3 regions of the Rahnella sp. PD12R genome follow, and region 3 is predicted to be linked to each of the others. Evidence: predicted binding sites of a transcription regulator. Region 3 holds the regulator's gene; each other region holds the start of a gene.

Region 1 (4,287 bases), on a different contig from region 3:
TTATCCAAAGTGGTACGGCCGTATATTCGCGAACGCGTGGTGGATTTGCTGGCGCACGTTGACCAGACTCTGGCGGCTATCGTTGCGAAAAATCTGGGCATTACACTTTCGGCGCAAACGAGGAAGGTTAAGCCTCCGAAACCGGTTAATGGCCTGGAAGCAGATCCGTCACTGAGTTTGTACGCCAGCGGAAAAGGGACGATAAAAGGGCGTCAGGTGGCGGTGCTGCTGGGCGAAGGCGTGAATGCTGCAGATGTGCTGGAAACTTTGCAGGCGCTTCAGGCTGCGGGCGTTCATCCCAAACTTCTGGCCAGCCATCTGGGAAATGTAATTGCCGATGATGGTTCGACATTGCCGGTAGATGCCACGTTTGCCGGTTCGCCGTCCATTACCGTGGACGCCGTTATTGTGCCTCACGGACACATCGATGCTTTGCTGATGAACGGTGATTCCCGCCATTACGTGCTTGAAGCCTATAAACATCTGAAAGTTATCGGGCTGAGCGGAGACGCCCGTCGCTTTAAACCGCTGCTGGGGCTGACGGATGACGTACCGGAGGACGGGATTATCGAAGGCGAAAAGGCGGAAGGAAAATTACTGAAAGCGTTCCTGAAAGAAATGGCAAAACATCGCGTCTGGTCGCGCAGTGCGGCAGCCGGAGCCGTTCCGGCCTGAGTTGAATTTTAATCAGCCTCACCGGCAGGCGGCGTCATTCATCAGTGATATGGCAACGCCTGCTTTTATTTCTCCGTTCGGGAAATACTTCATCCTGCAAAGCATCAGTCTGCTTAAAATTTCGGCGTAATACATTTAATTTGTGATTTGCGTCACAAATTAAATGTATGCGTGATTCTTGTTGTTACATCATAGTGACTGCCGTCACGAAATAACGTCACAATGTTCAGTACAGTTGCCGGGTGTTCCTCCTGCCAATAAATGACCTTACTTACAGAGGAGTTTGTTATGTCTCAGCCTGAAGTTTTCCACCTTGGCCTGGCCAAAAAAGATTTAAACGGTGCCACGCTGGCGATTGTTCCCGGCGACCCTGAGCGCGTGGAGAAAATTGCCAAACTGATGGAGAACCCGGTGCGTCTGGCTTCTCATCGCGAATTTACCTCATGGCGTGCTGAGCTTGACGGCAAATCTGTGATCGTTTGTTCAACCGGTATCGGCGGCCCGTCTACGTCCATCGCGGTGGAAGAGCTGGCACAGCTGGGTATCCGGACTTTCCTGCGCGTGGGTACGACCGGCGCTATTCAGCCGCATATCAATGTGGGCGATGTTCTGGTCACGACGGCTGCTGTTCGACTTGATGGCGCGAGCCTGCACTTTGCACCGATGGAATTCCCGGCTGTCGCCGATTTCGCCTGTACCACGGCGCTGGTCGCGGCGGCAGAATCTGTTGGCGCTGCAACGCACATCGGCGTAACCGCGTCTTCTGACACCTTCTATCCGGGTCAGGAACGTTACGACACCTTCTCTGGCCGCGTTGTTCGTCGCTTCAAAGAATCGATGAAAGAGTGGCAGGAAATGGGCGTGATGAACTACGAAATGGAATCCGCCACACTGCTGACCATGTGTGCAAGCCAGGGCCTGCGTGCAGGTATGGTTGCCGGTGTTATCGTAAACCGCACGCAGCAGGAAATTCCTGACGCGGAAACGATGAAAAAGACCGAAAGCCACGCGGTGAAAATCGTTGTAGAAGCCGCCCGTCGCCTGATCTAAAAAATACTAAAACAAACACATCACATCTGTGGGCTGCCTCTGGCGGCCCATTTTTTTGCCCCGATAATCAGATCTGTTAAGGTCGTGTTAGTAAAGTGTCTGGAATAATTTATCAATCCGGCGACTTATCTGCTGATAAACAACTGCTGATAAAAAGCCGCTGACACAAAACCGCTGACAAAAGGAACTGCTTTTTGACTGTTCACGACCTTCTGGATTACACAACGACCTTTATCCGCGCGCATCAGGTATGGGCTGCGCCGATCGTGTTCTTCCTCGCTTTTGGCGAATCTCTGGCGTTTTTATCTCTGCTCCTTCCGGCCACTTTTATTCTGTTGGGGTTGGGGGCGCTGATTGGTGAAACCGGCATTCCGTTCTGGCCGATATGGGCAGCAGCGGCGGCCGGTGCATTCTTCGGCGACTGGCTTTCTTACTGGGTCGGCGCACATTTTCAGGATCGCGTCGGGAATTTCTGGCCGTTCTCGCGCCATCCGCAAATGCTGGTTCGCGGGCATGCATTCTTCGAAAAATGGGGCATGCCGGGCGCATTTATCGGGCGTTTCTTTGGCCCGCTCCGCGCCGTAGTGCCGCTGGTGGCGGGGATCTGTGGCATGCCGCAGAAGTATTTCCAGATTGCCAACGTAACCTCCGCACTGATCTGGGCATTCGGCATTCTTGCGCCGGGCGCTTTTGGCATCCAATGGCTGAGCCGCTGGTTCTGAATCCTGCGCTGCATTGCTGAAGTCTTTAAGAGGGGCGGGCGGGAGAAATTCCTTTTTGGAAGACGTCTCGCAAAGGCGTCATGCCCCTGAAAATAGACTGGACATCCATACAGCCTGCTATTACCGTGACCGCAAGTGATTTTAAGAAGGAATACGCGTGGATATCAGCATTTTGTACGCCCTGGGCGCAGGGATAATCGGCCTGTTAGTCGGCTGGCTGGTCGCCAGTTTTCGGCAACAGCAGCAACAGGCAGAGTACGAAACACAGCGCCGGTTGCTGGAGCATTCGCTGGAGCAAGTGAAGGCGGAAAACGATGCGCACAAAAATGAGCGACAAGCCGTTCAGCAGCAAATGCGTGAAACGGAACTTGAGCTGCGCAAATTGCACAGCGCGGCGGCAGCCAGCCAGGAAAAGTTGCAATTGCTGGCCCACTGGCAAAATGAATGTGAGCAACTGAACCAGGAATTACGAGCCCAGCGTGAAATTAACAGCGCTCAGGAAGCCGAGCTGCGCGAGGTTTCTACGCGGCTGGACGAAACGCGTATGGCGGCAGAAGACAAACAGCGCCTGCTGATCAACAGTGAACAGCGCCTGAGCAGCCAGTTTGAAAATCTGGCTAACCGTATTTTTGAACAAAATGGTCGCCGGGCCGACGAACAGAACAAGCAAAGCCTCGATAAACTTCTGCTGCCGTTGCGCGAGCAGCTCGATGGTTTCCGCCGTCAGGTGCAGGACAGTTTTGGTCAGGAAGCCCGTGAACGTCACACGCTGGCGCACGAAATCCGTAACCTGCAACAGCTGAACGTTGAGATGGCGCGCGAAGCGGTGAACCTCACCAAAGCGCTGAAAGGTGATAATAAAACGCAGGGGAACTGGGGTGAAGTGGTGCTCAGCCGCGTGCTGGAGGCGTCCGGCCTGCGCGAGGGTTACGAATATCAGACGCAGGTCAGCGTTCAGGTTGATACGAACAGCCGAATGCAGCCCGATGTGGTGGTGCGTCTGCCGCAGAATAAAGACGTGGTGATTGACGCGAAGATGACGCTGGTGGCCTACGAGCGTTACTTCAACAGTGAAGATGACAGCGAGCGTGAAGCGGCGCTGAATGAGCATATCGCGTCTGTCCGCGGCCATATCCGCCTGCTGGGCCGTAAAGATTATCAGCAGCTTCCCGGTTTGCGCAGCCTTGATTACGTCCTGATGTTTATCCCCGTTGAGCCTGCTTTTTTACTGGCTATCGACCGGGAGCCAGAATTGATCAGCGAAGCACTGCGTCACAATATTATGCTTGTCAGCCCGACCACGCTGCTGGTGGCTTTGCGTACAATCAGTAATTTATGGCGCTATGAGCATCAGAGCCAGAACGCTAAACGCATTGCCGACCGCGCTGCCCGTTTGTATGACAAGCTGCGGTTGTTCGTGGATGACATGGAGTCGATGGGACAAAGCCTCGACAAAGCGCAGGGAAGTTATCGCTCAGCGATGAATAAACTCACGCAAGGCCGTGGTAATCTTATAGGGCAGGTTGAAAGTTTCCGTGCTCTGGGGGTCGAAGTTAAACGGCCTATCAGCCCGTCTCTGGCTGAGATAGCGAAAGCGGAAAATGAACCGGAAGATACCGCATCTCTGCCCGATACCTCTGATGCGGAAGAAGAACAGGCGCTGAACCCGCGTGAATAATTAAAGCTGGCAAAGGTTTCCACTGAGTCGGACTGATTCAATAAATGAATCTTTGCAATATGTTGAATCACCATCGGTGATGGGGCTTTCTAACGGGTTCTGGTACACTTCTCCCCAAGAGTTTGACTGAAAAAGCAGGCATAAATAATGGAAAAGCAGACG
Region 2 (4,287 bases), on a different contig from region 3:
GGGAATGCGGCTGGGCTGCATCAATCACGCCGTGCTGACGGCGCAGGCCATCGCGCAAAGTGGTTTGCATCTGGCGGGCTGGATTGCCAATGATGTGCAGGAAACGGGGAAGCATCATCAGGCATACATGGCGACGCTCACGCGTATGCTGCCTGCGCCGCTGCTGGGCGAGATCCCGTTCCTGAGTGCCGGTCTGGACATCAATCTGGGGCAATATCTGGATCTGGAACGTCTGCTTCCTGATGGTGAATGAAGTACGGCGTCAGACCGTCAGATAATTTTTGATTAACGTCTCGTCAAGCTGTGCCAGCGTGCCTTGTGCCACGTTGCGCCCGCCGTCCACCAGACAAAACCGGTCAGCGACGCTGCGGATAAACGGCAATTTATGCCCGACCAGAAGCAGCGTCAGACCGAGGTCACGGTTCAGGCGGTGAATGATGTTACCCATATTCGCCGCCATCGACGCACTGGTGTGTTCGGTCGGTTCGTCGAGGATCAGCAGTTCAGGCTCCTGAACCAGCGCGCGGCTGATCGCCAGTTGCTGTTGCTGGCTCTCATCGAGCTCTCCCGCTTTACGCGTTCCCATTTCCTTAAGCGTCGGAAACAGGTCGTAGACCTCTTCAGGCACGCGACGCGTCTTATTCCGGCTGGCCATCATGGCAATTTGCAGGTTTTCATCCACACTCATCTGCGAAAAAATCTGCCGTCCCTGTGGCACATAACCGATGCCGATTTGCGCACGGCTTTCCACCGGAAGATTTAATAAACTCTGAGGCTCTTCGTCGCGCGACTGCCAGGATATCGCCCCGCTTTTCACCGGAAGATGGCCCATAATGCAGTTCACCAGCGTGGTTTTCCCCACGCCATTTCGCCCGATCAGGCACGTACATTGACCGCGGTACAGTTCGAGATTGATATCCCACAGAATATGTTTTTGCCCATAATACTGATTAACTGATTTTACACTTAACATCAGACCTCCCTCCCACACGGAGCATTCCGCTGAACTTCGCTTTGACCGCCACTGTCATATTTCTGACATTTATGTTCCGCTGTTAATGCCGTAACACAGAATTAAATTCCGTTGATTACCGGCCAACCTCTCAGCATCAATTGCAGATAAACAGCCATTAACCAGTGATAAATGGGGTTAACCGCTTTTTCCTTGCACTAAAAATGACATTGCTTAGCAAAAAACAGGGTAATCATCAGATTTCACTTTCAGGTGAAAAAAGCGGTTCCGGCTGCAGGAAACGCTTCCTACAGTGACACTGCAACTCTCAGGCCAAGTTTGTAAAAGTGCCGGGGAAAAGAGAAGTTACAGGGGTGTTAACAGCGGAGCGCAGGGCGATTTAGGATTATTCATTAACGTTGTTGAGGTTTTGTGACATCCGTTCAGACGCGGGAGAAAGGCAACTGCACTTTGCCAGTGCTGCTCTCTCTGATTTTGGTGCAAACGTAACGGGAATAAGAAGCAAAAAAATCCTGATGAGATGCACTTTTGGATTTTGCAAGAAACATCCGACCAGAAATCTAGGCAAAATAGGCATAAATAAGGAGATAAAAAAGATAAAAAATAACTAAAAAAGACCACTTGGGTGGCCTGAAAGCCTAAATGATGTTTTTTACCAACTCCCGCCGTGCGGGGCGCGCTGAGACTTATCCACTATTCCTGTGGATAACCATGTGCATGAGAGTGAGAAAAGATGCTACAGGCGAGTCAGGGCGCGGGTTGTGCTCACTTTGCCCGTATTCGCAGCTTTTTAATGATGTTGTTTATAATCAGTGAGTTAGTTAAAAGCAATATGCCCGTAATTCGTTCGTCATAGTTGTGTCAGAATTCGTCAACCTGTGGTCAGAAAGTTAACGGATGAAAAATTTTGGGGATAATTGTCACCTGATGGTGAGAATTCTTTTTCGTAATAACCTAAAAAAGTGCAGATGCAGCAACCGGTTAAATCACCGGTGATTTTTATCGATTGGAGGCTGGTTTTATATACAGTATTATAAGGCGGTAAAATCAAGGCTGGCAAAATTCGCGGAGTCTTTCATACTGTTTTTCCGTGAGCGCCTTACGTACGGCCTTATGCGTTTTCATTTCAGCCAGGTAGCCCGTCATGAGTAAAGAGTTCAAACTGCATTCCGAATTTAAGCCATCAGGCGATCAGCCTGAGGCAATACGCCGTCTGGAAGAAGGGCTGGAGAACGGTCTGGCGCACCAGACGTTACTCGGCGTTACCGGTTCCGGTAAAACCTTTACCGTCGCGAATGTGATTGCTGACCTGAACCGGCCAACGATGGTTCTCGCGCCCAATAAAACTCTCGCGGCGCAGTTGTATGGCGAAATGAAAGAGTTCTTCCCGGAGAACGCCGTCGAATATTTCGTTTCTTACTACGATTATTACCAGCCCGAAGCGTACGTCCCGAGTTCAGACACGTTTATCGAAAAAGATTCCTCGGTGAACGAACACATCGAACAGATGCGCCTTTCCGCCACCAAAGCGCTGCTTGAGCGCCGCGACGTCATCGTGGTGGCATCCGTCTCGGCGATCTACGGTCTGGGCGACCCGGATCTGTATCTGAAAATGATGCTGCATCTGACCAAAGGGATGATTATCGATCAGCGCGCGATCGTGCGCCGTCTGGCTGAGCTGCAATATGCCCGCAACGATCAGGTTTTCCAGCGCAGCACTTTCCGCGTGCGCGGCGAAGTGATCGACGTCTTTCCGGCTGAATCAGACGATCTGGCGCTGCGCATCGAGCTTTTCGATCAGGAAGTCGAGCGGCTTTCCCTGTTTGACCCGCTGACCGGTCAGGTGCAGCACGAAGTTCCGCGTTTCACGATTTACCCGAAAACGCACTACGTCACCCCGCGTGAACGTATTTTGCAGGCGATGGAAGAGATCAAAGTCGATCTGGCCGATCGCCGCAAGGTGCTGCTGGATAACAACAAACTGCTCGAAGAACAGCGTCTCAGCCAGCGTACGCAGTTTGACCTCGAAATGATGAATGAGCTGGGTTATTGCTCGGGCATCGAAAACTATTCACGGTATCTCTCCGGACGCGGTCCGGGCGAGCCGCCGCCGACGCTGTTTGACTATCTGCCTGCCGACGGTTTGCTGATTGTCGACGAATCCCACGTCACCATTCCGCAAATCGGCGGGATGTACAAAGGCGACCGCTCGCGAAAAGAAACGCTGGTGGAGTACGGTTTCCGCCTGCCCTCGGCGCTGGATAACCGCCCGATGCGCTTTGAAGAATTTGAGGCGCTGGCGCCGCAGACGATTTATGTTTCCGCCACACCCGGCGCTTACGAGCTGGATAAATCCGGCGGCGACGTGGTGGATCAGGTGGTGCGTCCGACCGGCTTGCTGGATCCGATTATTGAAGTGCGCCCGGTGACCACGCAGGTCGACGATCTGCTGTCGGAAATCCGCAAACGCGTGGCCATCAATGAGCGTGTGCTGGTCACCACGCTGACCAAACGCATGGCCGAGGATTTGACCGAGTATCTGGAAGAACACGGCGAGAAGGTGCGTTACCTGCACTCTGATATCGATACCGTCGAGCGCGTGGAGATTATCCGCGATTTGCGTCTGGGTGAATTCGATGTGCTGGTGGGCATCAACTTGCTGAGGGAAGGGCTGGATATGCCGGAGGTTTCTCTGGTGGCGATCCTGGATGCCGACAAAGAGGGCTTCCTGCGTTCAGAACGTTCGCTCATTCAGACCATTGGCCGTGCGGCGCGTAACCTCAACGGTAAAGCCATTCTTTACGGCGACAGAATCACGAATTCGATGGCGAAAGCGATCGGGGAAACGGAGCGTCGTCGTGCGAAACAGGAAGCTTACAACCTGGAAAATGGCATTACGCCGATGGGCCTGAACAAGAAGATTTCCGACATCCTGCAACTGGGGCAGCCAAAGACCAAAAAGAACAAAGACAAGCGCGATGCCGAAGCGGCGCAAACCTACAAATCGCTTACGCCTAAAGCGCTGGAACAGCGCATTAAGGAGCTGGAAAGCAAGATGTATGCGCATGCCCAGAACCTGGAATTCGAAGAAGCGGCCAATACACGCGACGAACTCCACGCCCTGCGCGAGCAGTTTATTGCTCTTTCGTAAGGGAAAAATGCTAAAGTGCGCGGCCTGAAAATTGATAAGGAAAAGCGAGCCAATGACTGATACACCACAAAATCCCGGTGCGGCGAAAGATCCGCTGCACGGCGTCACGCTGGAAAAACTGCTGACAACGCTGGTGGATAATTTTGGCTGGCCCGCACTGGCT
Region 3 (4,287 bases):
TCCTGCCCGTCCAGCGCCAGCTGACGCACACGTTCCGCATTATTGACGTTGATGCCTTTATACAGGCGGTTCCACGTCCAGCTCAGCACGCGATCAGAAAGGCGCACGGCTTCATACGAGAAGTTAGCCGCAATCTCTTCCATCAGCGCGATGGCGTTTTGCTGGGCTTTTTCGTGTGAAATCTTCTTACTGCGCGCTTCATCTTCAATGGCTTTTTCGATGGCCTTGGACGCCAGCAGCTTATTGAATAAATCCTGTCGCGCTGGCAAACGCGGGCCAACTGCCGCCAGACGCTGGCGGGAGAAGTGCATACGCGCAACACGTGCCAGTTTCTGGGCGATGGTTTTGTCGGTTCCATGCTCGGTCGCCATATAACGCAGCGAAACGGTATTGGAAAAACGGACAAAACTGTCGCGGCCCAGCCACAGCACGGCGAAGAATTTCTGGATCCCGTTCAGCACGCGCAGATGCGGCGTATCGTGGCCTTCGCGGCCTGGCGCACGGCCAAACATGACCGACACGGGCAGCATCTGAATGTCTAAATCCGGGTTATTACGGTGCAAATCCAGGTAATCGTGGAACAGCTTTACCGATTCCTGCTTTGGCGTGTAATAAGAGAAAACGCGCGGGCCTTCGGCAATAAACACATGGCTCGGCAGCAGCGTTCCGTCGATTTCCAGCGGAATAAGGGGATCAGGCAGATTTTGCGCCAGACACTGCGCGCGCAATGTCAGCAAATCGGCTTTGGAGTTATAAGGCAATACGTACAGAATTGGCCGGGTCGGGTCTAAGTGCAACTCGGTAACCGGATCTGAAGGTATGACCTTGCTCTTTACCAGCAATGAGAGTGGTAAATTCAATAATGTGTAATAAAGTCTACGCCAACCTGACATAAAAACGTGAAGCCTCTTGTTAGCAATTTCGCCGCAAGGATACCAGAAAGCTCAGACGAGATCTGTGGTGATGAGATACCATTAAACCGCTAAAATGCGCAAAACCCGCAGGACAATATTTCAAGGATCAGTAACAGAATGGCGAACCAAGTCACTGGATTTACCCGCATCTATAAAGCCGCAGGCTATTCCTGGAAAGGCCTGAAGGCCGCATGGCAAAATGAAGCCGCTTTTCGGCAGGAGGCCAGCGTTGCTATCCCGCTAATTTTATTATCTTTCTGGCTGGATGTAAGCAGTATAGAACGTATCCTGCTGATTGGCTCCGTCGTGCTGGTGTGTGTGACTGAACTGCTTAACAGCGCCATTGAATCCGCGATTGACCGCATCGGGCCTGAGTTTCACGTCCTGTCTGGACGAGCGAAAGATATTGGCTCCGCCGCTGTACTTCTGACCATCATATTGGCGATTTTTGTCTGGGTCAGCATCTTTTGGCCGCGATGGTTCTGATTTGGAATCTGCATTCCAGGAATTGTCGTTATGCCCTGTTTTTATTCAATCTTAGGTTTTCATTGACCGTTTAGCTGTATATACTCACAGCTAGACTGTATAAACAACCAGGGGGCGGAATGAAAGCTTTAACGACCAGACAACAAGAGGTCTACGACCTTATTCGCGATCATATCTCCACCACCGGTATGCCACCGACCCGCGCAGAGATTGCATCCCGTCTGGGGTTCCGTTCCCCGAACGCGGCGGAAGAACACCTTAAAGCGCTGGCGCGTAAAGGCGTTATCGAGATCGTTTCCGGTGCTTCGCGCGGTATTCGTCTGCTGATGGAAGAAGAAGAAGGTTTACCGCTGATTGGCCGCGTTGCCGCCGGTGAACCGCTGCTGGCTCAGCAGCACATCGAAGGACATTACCAGGTCGATCCGGCCATGTTTAAACCGAGTGCGGATTTCCTGCTGCGTGTCAGCGGGATGTCGATGCGTGATATCGGTATTCTGGATGGCGACCTGCTGGCAGTACATAAAACGCAGGACGTCCGTAACGGGCAAGTTGTCGTTGCGCGTATTGATGATGAAGTCACGGTCAAACGCCTGAAGAAACAGGGCAGTGTTGTTCAGCTGTTGCCTGAAAACAGCGAATTCCAGCCGATTGTGGTTGATTTGCGTGAACAGAATTTCAGCATTGAAGGTCTGGCGGTTGGCGTTATCCGCAACGGCGACTGGATCTAATCTGCGCTTAAGCTTTACGTTACAGGTGCGTTGGCCGCCTCTGACGCGCCTGTAAAATCACTATCTCATCGCCCCGTTTTGGGGCGATGTTGTTTTAAGCATTGCTCAAAAACTCTTTCGATAAAATCCTCTTTCTTACGTGTTATCCGCTGCGTTGCCTGTTCAGAGCAAATGTCGTATTCGCTTCCTCTATGCCCTGAATTACCGGCCTTTTTCAGTCAGACAGATTTCAATTCCACGTTATTTCCTGCTTTGGATTAATCCTAATAGTGGTTTTTATCCCTGTTTTGGGAAGACGAATCCGCATTCTCTACTAAGCTTAGAAGTGTTAAGGACGGGCTGCCAACAAACGTGCAGCTCCACAACCCAAGGTAACAGGAGATATTTATTATGAATAAGGACCAAGCCGACGGTAACTGGAAGCAGTTCAAAGGGAAAGTGAAAGAACAGTGGGGTAAGCTGACTGATGATGACCTGACAGTCGTTGAAGGTAAACGTGATCAGCTGGTAGGTAAGATTCAGGAGCGTTATGGCTATCAGAAGGATCAGGCCGAGAAAGAGCTCAAGGATTGGGAATCGAAAAACAAATATCACTGGTAACACGCGACTCCCCCTCGCGTATCAGTGACGTATCCTGAGTCATTGCTGCTCCTACCCGGAACACTTTCAGGATACGGGTACAAGGATGTACCCAACCTTCAATATCTTCCTTCTACACCTTAAATTATCCGTTATGCTGCGTTAAAACCCTTCCGCTTTAAGCCTTTTGAAATCCATCAAAAACACCTGATATATCAACGTTTTTTAACCACAATGCTGTGGTCGTGTTCGCAATGATCGTGACTGTCGCAGGTTTCAACAACTTTGCATTCGGCACATAAGCCATGCGCTTCAACGACTGAATGACGCAACTCAAAGCCGGATTCAAGCGCCAGTTTCGCCAGACGTTCTTCAATACCGTCTGTGGTTTTTTCCGTGACCAGCCCGCAGCGGTCACAGATAAACAGTGCAGAAGTGTGGCTCGGTTCTTCGAAATGATGGCAAAGCACATAGCTGTTAGCTGATTCAACCCGATGAATAAACCCTTGTTCCAGCAGGAAATCCAGCGCCCGGTAAACCGTTGGCGGTTTGGCCTGCGGTTCGCTGACGCGCAGCAGATCCAGCAAATCATAGGCGCTGATCGCACCGGGTTGTTGCGCCATCAGTCGCAAAACTTCCAGCCGCTGCGGTGTAAGACGAACATTGCGCTGCTGGCAAAGTTCTTCAGCTTGTGAAAGTAATTTTTCCGGATTATTCAGGGTCATAGCAACATTCTCTGAGCGCAGATTGGGATAAATAGGCCACATCATGCAGCCATTCTTAATTTTATCATGCTTCAGCCAGATCGACGAATTATGCGCCGCTCAGTTGTGAGGTTGCACGGGGGCAAAGCCGCTAAACCGGGCAAGATGCCGAATCTTTGTTCTGTGGTATAATCAGCGATTAACTTCCCTCTGGCCGCCGTGCCGGAGGGAGCGCCACGAACCCCTCAGCGAATGTCAGGCCGATGTCAGAAACTCAACACGCAATGCCCCAAAACGCCATGTCCACAACCCCGCCATATTCCGCTCAGCGTTTTTCCGTTGCGCCGATGCTTGACTGGACCGACCGTCACTGTCGCCATTTCCATCGCCTGATGACCGGCCAGACGTTGCTGTATACCGAAATGGTCACTACCGGCGCGATTATTCATGGCAAAGGCGATTATCTGGGCTTTGGCAATGAAGAACATCCGGTGTCTTTGCAGCTGGGCGGCAGCAATCCGGCCGATCTGGCGCACTGCGCGAAGCTGGCAGAAGAACGCGGCTATGACGAGATCAACCTGAACGTCGGTTGCCCGTCAGATCGCGTGCAGAACGGTATGTTCGGTGCCTGCCTGATGGGGCAGGCGTCGCTGGTGGCGGATTGCATTAAAGCGATGCGCGATGTGGTGTCGATTCCGGTCACCGTCAAAACCCGCATCGGGATTGACGATCAGGACAGCTACGAATTCCTCTGCGATTTCATCCGTCAGGTGTCTGAAAACGGCGGCTGCGATACCTTTATCATTCATGCCCGTAAAGCCTGGCTTTCCGGCCTGAGCCCGAAAGAAAACCGTGAGATCCCGCCGCTGGATTACC

Evidence for each region. Region 3 encodes LexA, which represses DNA repair genes until DNA is damaged. Its sites were predicted from a motif close to TNCTGTATGTACATACAGNA; they were not measured.
Region 1: the regulator LexA is predicted to act here: its motif matches at 2,543-2,562, upstream of rmuC (DNA recombination protein RmuC).
Region 2: the regulator LexA is predicted to act here: its motif matches at 1,985-2,004, upstream of uvrB (excinuclease ABC subunit UvrB).

The regions. Positions count from the first base shown of each region.
Region 1 covers NZ_JAHTMS010000012.1:17,759-22,045, reverse strand. The annotation lists gene katE (catalase HPII) at 1-675, shown strand, start outside; gene udp (uridine phosphorylase) at 964-1,725, shown strand; gene KWG64_RS20625 (DedA family protein) at 1,920-2,447, shown strand; gene rmuC (DNA recombination protein RmuC) at 2,605-4,125, shown strand; gene ubiE (bifunctional demethylmenaquinone methyltransferase/2-methoxy-6-polyprenyl-1,4-benzoquinol methylase UbiE) at 4,273-4,287, shown strand, end outside.
Region 2 covers NZ_JAHTMS010000001.1:311,851-316,137, forward strand. The annotation lists gene bioD (dethiobiotin synthase) at 1-253, shown strand, start outside; gene KWG64_RS01510 (ABC transporter ATP-binding protein) at 263-973, opposite strand; gene uvrB (excinuclease ABC subunit UvrB) at 2,118-4,124, shown strand; gene KWG64_RS01520 (VF530 family DNA-binding protein) at 4,177-4,287, shown strand, end outside.
Region 3 covers NZ_JAHTMS010000004.1:119,659-123,945, forward strand. The annotation lists gene plsB (glycerol-3-phosphate 1-O-acyltransferase PlsB) at 1-893, opposite strand, end outside; gene KWG64_RS09855 (diacylglycerol kinase) at 1,032-1,400, shown strand; gene lexA (transcriptional repressor LexA) at 1,520-2,128, shown strand; gene KWG64_RS09865 (CsbD family protein) at 2,519-2,728, shown strand; gene zur (zinc uptake transcriptional repressor Zur) at 2,923-3,432, opposite strand; gene dusA (tRNA dihydrouridine(20/20a) synthase DusA) at 3,675-4,287, shown strand, end outside.